Regions from separate parts of the Janthinobacterium sp. CG_23.3 genome, predicted to be linked through region 3. Evidence: predicted binding sites of a transcription regulator. Region 3 holds the regulator's gene; each other region holds the start of a gene.
The links. Region 3 encodes sigma-54, which starts transcription at its own class of promoters, with help from an activator protein. Its sites were predicted from a motif close to TGGCANGNAANCTGCTTT; they were not measured.
Positions count from the first base shown of each region.

Region 1 (2,197 bases), on a different contig from region 3:
GCACAGCGTCGTAATAAGCACGCCGTGGAATGTGCTCTGTGATACACAGGGCCCGCAAATGCGGACGCAAAAAAAGGCGGGGGAGTTCCCCGCCTTGTTGCTTCAAGTGCCGTCGCGCGGATGCCGGGCCGCGGCGGCCAGCGTAATCCGACCGATGAAAAGCGTGCCAATTTAACGGCTGGGGAGTTCCCCGACTTGTTTAGGCCTTGCGGCGCTTGCTGACGCACAAGCCGGCCAGGCCCAGTCCCAGCAGGGCCAGCGTGCCAGGCTCCGGCACCGCCGTCTTGACCAGATCGACGCTGTTCACCGCGTTCAGGGTCAAGGTGTAGTTGCCCGCCCCCAAGGCGTTGGTCAGTGCCGTGTAGGCGCCGCCGCAACCGGTGCCGGTGCCTGGCGCCACCGGTACGGGGCAGCCCGTTGGATTGTAGGTAAACAACGAGCCGCGGGTGAGGAAGTTGGTCGACAGATTGGTGTTCAGACTGGCCGCGTCGGCGGTTTCGACGCCGCCCGTGATGCCGGAGCCGACCACGCCGTCCGGCGCCCAGACGAAGATGATAGCGCCGGCGGCGTCGGTGATGGTGAAGGTCGCCACCAGGTTAGCGGCGGCCGACGAACCGGGGCCGGCCAGGGTTTGCAGGAATACCTGCATGAAGGGATCGGCCTGGAAGTTGAAACGCAGCGTCGCCGTTGGCGAGCCAACGACGAAATTGACGGAGAAACCGGTGGTCGAGCCGTTGCGGCCGGACGCGTCGGCCGTGCCGGCGAAGTCCAGGTGGGCCTCGGCCACGTTCACCGCCTGGGTGCTGGTGGCGCCGGGCGGGAAGGGCGGGAACTGCGTGCTGACGATCTGGGCATCGCCGCGCGAGTAGGTGCCGACCGGGCCTTGCTGCTGGAAATTGTTTTGACCGAGCGCGACGGCGCCCACCGCGGCTTGCGGCGCGTCGAGCATGCCGGAGCCGCCGGTGATGACGCTGGTACCGTTCAGCGTCGCCGTGGCGCGGGAAATGTTGGTGGTGCCGGCAACCGATACCACGCCGGTCGGATTGGTGACGGTCAGGCCGAAAATATTGTCGTAGGAGTAGCCATACGCGCCCGCACTGGCGCTGCCGGCCGCACTCATCAACACCAGGGCGGCTGCCACCGGGATGAGTTTCAGTTTAAACAGTTTCATAACGATACCTCACTGATAGTCTGGTTGATTGACGCTCATTGTTTTGCGCCGCCTGGTAGAACGAGCCGCACAGCCAGTACTCAGCGAAATTCGTGCCAGAGTGAAGAATGCCAACAAAATCAAACGCTTACGCGCATTTTCCGGAGCGGCCCGGCGTTGCGCTCGAGGCGGCTGTAAAGAAAGCCGACGGCTGCGCGGCAGAAGGCGAGCATTTCCCGGCTCTCTTTGATCGAGCCGATCATCGACTCCGCAAGGGTGCGGCGACTGCCAATAAGGTTAACTGCGTTGATCGGTGGTGTCGCCGCGTCCGGCAAGCCGCCGCCGCCGCGCTGGGCGCCACGCGATCGGCAGCCATCTCCGGCATTTTCGCTGGTGGTGCAGGCCTTGCGCTACGACGAACCAGCGACCGCTTCCACGACGCGGTGAGGCGCATCTTCGCCGAAAAAACGCTCGGGGTGGCGGGCAAAGGGGGGGCGCCCTCATCAGGCGGCCGGCAGCGTATCGAGCAGCGCCGTCAGGCGCGTGCCGGGCTGGTAGGCGCGAAACTGGCGCGCGACGGTCTTGGCGGCCGCCGCCGCGCCGGCGTCGTTCAGCATGGCCTCGGCGCAGCCGCGTAGCGCCCGCTCGCTGAAACGGTCGGCGCGCAGCAGCGTGCCGGCGCCGGCGGCGACGACGCCATGCATGTTCAGGAACTGGTCCAGATTGCTGGCGATGCCGATCACCGGCACGCCGGCGGCCAGCGCCTGCTGGCTGGTCGGGCTGCCGCCGTTGCATAGCACCAGGCGGGCGCGGCCGGCCGCTTCGGCGCCGGGCAGGAACGGCGCGACGAAGGCGTTGGCGGGGATGTTGTCGAGTTCGATATTGCCGGCCGTCGCGGCCAGCACCGTGACCGGCAGCGGCGCCAGCGCGCGCAGCACTTGCGGCAGCAGCTGGCCCTGGCCGGAACTGCCCAAGGTCACGTACAGCACCGGCTTGTCTTGCGGCAGGTCGTTCCACCACTCCGGCGTCGACAGCGGCGGCGACCAG
Region 1 covers NZ_JBJXIB010000048.1:22,904-25,100, reverse strand. Annotated here, with positions in the region: gene ACFDR9_RS13190 (EDSAP-1 family PEP-CTERM protein) at 200-1,171, opposite strand; gene ACFDR9_RS13185 (hypothetical protein) at 1,291-1,413, opposite strand; gene ACFDR9_RS13180 (glycosyltransferase) at 1,654-2,197, opposite strand, start outside.
Region 1: the regulator sigma-54 is predicted to act here: its motif matches at 1,252-1,269, upstream of ACFDR9_RS13190 (EDSAP-1 family PEP-CTERM protein).

Region 2 (2,197 bases), on a different contig from region 3:
CGCCGAGTCGAGCGGGTTGCCCTGCTTGATCGCGGCGACGCGTTGCAGCGCGCGCTCGATGAAGGCCTCGTAGATCGATTCCTGGATCAGCACGCGCGACGGGCAGGTGCACACCTCGCCCTGGTTCAGCGCGAACATGGCGAAGCCTTCCAGGCACTTGTCGAAGAAGTCGTCGTCGGCGTCCATCACGTCGGCGAAGAAAATGTTGGGCGACTTGCCGCCCAGTTCCAGCGTCACCGGAATCAGGTTTTGCGCGGCGTATTGCATGATCAGGCGGCCGGTGCCGGTTTCGCCGGTGAAGGCGATCTTGGCGATGCGCTTGCTCGACGCGAGCGGCTTGCCCGCCTCCAGGCCGAAGCCGTTGACGATGTTGAGCACGCCCGGCGGCAGCAGGTCGCCGATCAGTTCGATCAAGACCATGATCGATGCCGGGGTCTGCTCGGCCGGTTTCAGCACCACGCAGTTGCCGGCGGCCAGGGCCGGCGCCAGCTTCCACACCGCCATCAGGATCGGGAAGTTCCACGGGATGATCTGGCCGACCACGCCCAGCGGCTCGTGGAAGTGGTAGGCGTAGGTTTCCGAATCGATTTGCGCGACCGAGCCTTCCTGGGCGCGGATGCAACCGGCGAAATAGCGGAAGTGGTCGATCGCCAGCGGGATGTCGGCGTTCATCGTCTCGCGGATCGGCTTGCCGTTGTCGATAGTTTCGGCGGTGGCGATCAGCGCCAGGTTTTGCTCGATGCGGTCGGCGATCTTGTTGAGGATGTTGGCGCGCTCGGCCGGCGAGGTCTTGCCCCAAGCGTCCTTGGCGGCGTGGGCGGCGTCCAGCGCCAGCTCGACGTCCTCGGCGCTGGAGCGGGCGATTTCGCAAAACACCTGGCCGGTGATCGGCGTGACGTTGCCGAAGTAGGCGCCGTTAACCGGTGGAACGAACTTGCCGCCGATAAAGTTGTCGTAGCGCGCTTTGAAGGGATTGGCAACGCCGAGTTTGCTGATGTCCGCGAGATTCATGTCGTCCTCTATCTGGTCTGGTTGTGGTGTCGTTCCGGGGAACGGTTTGTGTGTTGCCCACCCATCATTTCGCAAGCACCGTGCCAGCTTGTTATCGCGCCTCAAGCGCAGCGCCGATTGCGCCGTTTCCACGGGCGTAACGGCGCAAGGGTGGTCTGGCGGGGGCCGCCGCCGGCATCGGCCGGGGCGCTCTACGCTGGCACACCTGTTCCAAATGTGAACAGGCGGCGCGGCGCAGTGTTTCAGGGAGCCACCACTCGCCACGGTAATTCGCCGACCTTGACGTGGGCCACCTTGCGCGCGGCTGGCCATGTCGATCACGTAGCCCGTGTTGACCGGCTCGCAGGCGACGTAGGCGCGGCTGCCGTCGGGGGCGACGCCGGTGCCGCGCGGGCGCGGGCCGGCGGCGATCTGCCGCACCACCTTATCGGTGGCGGTGTCGATCACGCCTGCCGTAAGATGGCTCCTTCGACCACTGGCAGGCATATTGCGCAGAAGCAGGTGAGACTTGCGGCAAGCAAACTAACCCCCCATCAGGAGACCACGCCATGCAGCACCGATTTCGCTTGAACGCCATTGCCAGCCTGTTCGCCACCTTGGCGCCGGCCGCCGCGGCCGCAGCCGATACTGCGACGCCGCTCGACGTCGTCGTCGTCAGCGGCAGCCGCGTCGAACACAGCGCCTTCGAGCTGCCGGCTTCGGTCGACGTACTCGACGGCGCCCGCATCCACGACGGCCAGATCCGCGTCAACGCCTCCGAGGCGCTGGCCGCCGTGCCCGGGCTGGTGGCGCAGAACCGCCAGAACTACGCGCAGGACTTGCAGATTTCCTCGCGCGGCTTCGGCGCCCGCTCGGCCTTCGGCGTGCGCGGCGTGCGCCTGATCAGCGACGGCATCCCCGCCTCGATGCCGGACGGCCAGGGCCAGGCCGCCACCTTCAACCTCGACATGGCCGAGCGCATCGAAGTGCTGCGCGGCCCCTTCTCCGCGCTGTACGGCAACCACTCCGGCGGCGTGATACAGATGTTCACCAAGGACGGCCAGGGCGCGCCGACGCTGGAACTGGGCGTGGTCGGCGGCAGCGACGGCGCCCGCAAGACCGATCTGAACGCGCAGGGCCAGGCCGGCGCGGTCGGCTACGTGCTCGACGGCTCGCAGTTCCGCACCGACGGCTACCGCAAGCACAG
Region 2 covers NZ_JBJXIB010000167.1:3,609-5,805, forward strand. Annotated here, with positions in the region: gene adh (aldehyde dehydrogenase) at 1-1,011, opposite strand, end outside; gene ACFDR9_RS25330 (TonB-dependent receptor family protein) at 1,560-2,197, shown strand, end outside.
Region 2: the regulator sigma-54 is predicted to act here: its motif matches at 1,080-1,097, upstream of adh (aldehyde dehydrogenase).

Region 3 (2,197 bases):
AGGCGTCGGTGTTTCGCAAGCTGACGGTGGAGGACAACATCCGCGCGGTGCTGGAAATCCAAAGCGTCGACGGGCGCGCGCTGAAAAAAGCCGAAATCGAGGCCAGGCTCGACACCCTGCTGGCCGACCTGCAAATCGAGAAGCTGCGCGAGAACCAGGCGCTGTCGCTGTCGGGCGGCGAGCGGCGCCGCGTCGAGATCGCGCGCGCGCTGGCCACCAACCCGCGCTTCGTGCTGCTCGACGAACCCTTCGCCGGGGTCGACCCGATCGCCGTCATCGAAATCCAGCGCATCGTGCGCTTCCTCAAGGAGCGCGGCATCGGCGTGCTGATCACCGACCACAACGTGCGCGAAACGCTGGGCATCTGCGACCGCGCCTACATCATCAACCAGGGCTCGGTGCTGGCCTCGGGCCGGCCCGACGACATCATCGCCAACGAATCGGTGCGGCGGGTCTACCTGGGTGAACATTTCCGCATGTAAATCCGATGAAACAATCCCTGCAACTGCGCACCTCGCAGCACCTGGCGCTGACCCCGCAACTGCAGCAGTCGATCCGGCTGCTGCAGCTATCGACGCTGGAGCTGCACCAGGAGCTTGAGCAGTTGCTGGGCGAGAACCCCCTGCTGGAACGCCTCGACGACCCGCTCGACCGCTCGCTGCGGCTGCTGGCGGACGGCGCGCTGAGCCCGACCGGCGCGCCGCCACAGGACGGCGCGGCGGCGCCGGGGCAAGATAGCGCGCCGGCGGCCGACGCCGAACCCGCGTACGACGGCGCCGAGCACGCCGCCGCCGACAACGGCGACAGCGACTGGAGCGAGATCGGCCGCGGCAAGGCGCCCGACGACGAGGATTCCCGGCCGCAGCTCGAAGCGAGCCAGCGCACGCTGCGCGAACACCTGATGGAGCAAATGCGCGTCACCGTGCAGCCGCTGCGCGACCGCGCGCTGGTCGAGTTGATCATCGACGCGCTCGACGACAACGGCTACCTCGAGGAGCCGCTCGACGAGATCCTGGCGCGCCTGCCGGCCGAGCTGGACGTCGGGGCCGACGAGATGCGCACCGCGCTGGCGCTGCTGCAAAGCTTCGACCCGGCCGGCGTCGGCGCGCGCAACGCCTCCGAATGCCTGGCGCTGCAAATCAAACGCCTGCCGCGGATCGCCATGGTGACGCGGCGCATGGCGCTGCTGATCGTCGAGCGGCACCTGACCTGGTTCGCCCAGCGCGACTTCAACAAGTTGAAAAAGGCCCTGCTGTGCGACGACGAGGACTTGCGCGAGGCGCAGACGGTGATCCGCCAGTGCAACCCGCACCCGGGCGCGGTGTTCGCCGCCGACGTCTCCGACTACGTGGTGCCGGACGTCGTCGTCAAGCGCGCGCGCAACGGCTGGCACGTCAGCCTGAACCACGAGGTCATGCCGCGCCTGCGCGTCAACGCCATGTACGCCAACCTGCTCAAGCAGGGCAAGGGCGAGGGGGCGATGGGCGCCCAGTTGCAGGAGGCCAAGTGGCTGATCAAGAATATGCGCCAGCGCTTCGACACCATCCTGCGCGTGGCCCAGGCCATTGTTGAGAGGCAGAAAAATTTCTTCTCGCACGGGGCGGTGGCGATGAGACCCCTTGTGCTCCGTGAAATAGCTGATACACTGGGTTTACACGAGAGTACTATTTCTCGGGTAACAACTCAGAAGTATATGCTGACCCCGCATGGCATGTTTGAGTTGAAATATTTCTTTGGTAGCCATGTCGCCACCGAAGCGGGGGGAGAGGCATCATCGACGGCGATACGGGCGCTTATTGTGCAATTGACAGGAGCTGAAGACCCGAAAAATCCTTTATCCGACAGTAAGATTGCGGACATGCTGGGAGAACAAGGCATGGTGATTGCGCGACGCACTGTTGCCAAATACCGGGAAGCGCTGAAGATCCCGCCAGTCAGTCTGCGAAAATCGTTGTAGTTTTACTTTGGTTCCTCTGCGCGCCAGAAGACCGGCGAAGGCACGAACCCGACATCATCTTTAGGAGTGTGTATGAATCTCACTATCAGCGGACATCATCTCGAAGTGACACCGGCCATCCGTGAATACGTACAAACCAAACTGGAGCGCGTGCAACGCCATTTCGATCAAGTCATTGATATTGCTGTCATTCTGACCGTAGACAATCTGAAAGAAAAAGATAAACGGCAAAAGGCCGAA
Region 3 covers NZ_JBJXIB010000089.1:10,827-13,023, forward strand. Annotated here, with positions in the region: gene lptB (LPS export ABC transporter ATP-binding protein) at 1-482, shown strand, start outside; gene ACFDR9_RS19065 (RNA polymerase factor sigma-54) at 488-1,957, shown strand; gene hpf (ribosome hibernation-promoting factor, HPF/YfiA family) at 2,030-2,197, shown strand, end outside.

Region 4 (2,197 bases), on a different contig from region 3:
GGGGCGCAGGCGCGGCGCGGCAATTTGCTGCGCATCGGCCTGCTCGAATCGGGTTACGACATCGTCGCCTCGTTGCCGGCGGACATGTATCTACCCGAGCGCATCGCCCAGCTGCAACCCGACCTGATCATCGTCGACGCCGAGTCGGACGCGCGCGACGTGCTCGAACACATCGTCGTCGCCACCCGCGACGAGCGCCGCCCGATCGTCCTGTTTACAGAGGACGAGACCACCTCCAGCATGGACGCGGCGATGGCCGCCGGGGTCTCGGCCTACATCGTCGCCGGCCTGCAGGCCGAGCGCATCAAGCCGGTGTTGAACGTGGCGATGGCGCGCTTCAAGCAGGAGCAAAAGCTGCTCGCCGAGCTGTCCGACACCAAGCACAAGCTGGCCGAGCGCAAAGTGATCGAGCGCGCCAAGGGCTTGCTGATGGCGCACCACCAGCTGTCCGAGGACCAGGCCTACCAGAAACTGCGCAGCATGGCGATGAACAAGAACCTGAAGCTGGCCGAGATCGCCCAGCGCATCCTCGACGTCGAGGACTTGCTGGGCTGAGCGTGCCGCCATGGTGCGCCGCACAACGATGGTGCGCTTTTTGCCCCGCTAGAAGACATGGCTTGGCTTGTTTGCCGCTGCCGCCCCCCCAAAGTGTCCGGGTTACGCCCTTGCGGGCTAGCCCGACTTCCCACCGTTGCCGCGGTTGGCACGCTCCTTGCTGAATATGAACTAACGGTGGCGGCCAATGGCGGTGGCCACCGTCCAAGACAAAGGCGTCTTTCAAGCATGAACGATTCGTGCCGGAGAGACGCTTTTTCATTTTCGGAACTACAAGGAGCGGTATGTCAGAACAAGCGAGCGCAGCGGCCTGGGTGGCGGGGTCGGACAAGCCGGAGAAGGACACGGTCAGGATCGGCTTTTTGCCGCTGACCGATTGCGCCTCGCTGGTGATGGCGGCGGTGCTCGGCTTCGACCGCAAGTACGGTATCCAGATCGAGCTGCGCAAGGAAGCGTCGTGGGCCGGCGTGCGCGACAAGCTGTGCAACGGCGAACTGGACGCGGCGCACGCGCTGTACGGCATGGTCTACGGCGTGCAACTGGGCGTGGGCGGCTTGCGGCGCGACATGGCGGTGCTGATGAACCTGAACCACAACGGCCAGGCGATCACGCTGTCGAGCAAGCTGGCAGGCGAGGGCGCCGTCGACGGCGCCTCGCTGGCGGCGCTGATGCGCGCGCGGCCGCGCTCCTACACCTTCGCCCAGACCTTCCCGACCGGCACCCACGCGATGTGGTTGTATTACTGGCTGGCGGCGCACGGCATCGACCCCTTCCGCGACGCCCAGGTGATCACCATGCCGCCGCCGCAGATGGTGGCGAACCTGCGCGCCGGCCATATGGACGGCTTCTGCGCCGGCGAACCGTGGGGCCACAAGGCCATCGTCGACGGCGTCGGCGTCACCGCCGCGACCACCCAGCAGATCTGGCCCGACCATCCGGGCAAGGTGCTGGGCGCCACGCGCGCGTTCGTCGAACAGAACCCGAACACCTGCCGCGCGCTGATCGCCGCCGTGCTCGACGCCGGCAAGTGGATCGACGCCTCGGCCGCCAACAAGCGGAAGATGGTCGAGGTCATCAGCGCCGCCGAATACCTCAACACCGACCCGGCGTTGATCGCGCCGCGCATCCTCGGGCATTACCAGAACGGCCTGGGCAAGAGCTGGGAAGACCCGCGCAGCCTGAAGTTCCACCGCGAGGGCGCCGTCAACTTCCCGTATCTGTCGGACGGCATGTGGTTCATGACGCAGCACCGCCGCTGGGGCCTGCTCAAGGACGAGCCGGACTACCTGGGCGTGGCGACGGCGGTCAACCAGGTCGCGCTGTACCGGGAGGCGGCGGCGCTGGCCGGCACCGCGCTGCCAAGCGGCACGATGCGCAGCTCGACGCTGCTCGACGGCAAGGTATGGGACGGCAGCGACCCGGCGGCCTACGCCGCCTCGTTCGAGATCCGCTACGAGAAGCGTGATGTTCGTCGGTCGGGTTGGCCGGCACCGGATTGCGCGTTGCGCTAATCCAACCTACCGAAGCTAAAAATCGATACACAAGCAAAGAAGGAGTTGACGATGCTGATGACGGAACCGATCAAAATGGCCGGCAAGGCGCACGACGTGGACGTGCCGCTGTCGGGCGAAGTATTCGGCGC
Region 4 covers NZ_JBJXIB010000088.1:12,809-15,005, reverse strand. Annotated here, with positions in the region: gene ACFDR9_RS18955 (ANTAR domain-containing response regulator) at 1-555, shown strand, start outside; gene ACFDR9_RS18950 (CmpA/NrtA family ABC transporter substrate-binding protein) at 840-2,066, shown strand; gene ACFDR9_RS18945 (methyl-accepting chemotaxis protein) at 2,118-2,197, shown strand, end outside.
Region 4: the regulator sigma-54 is predicted to act here: its motif matches at 702-719, upstream of ACFDR9_RS18950 (CmpA/NrtA family ABC transporter substrate-binding protein).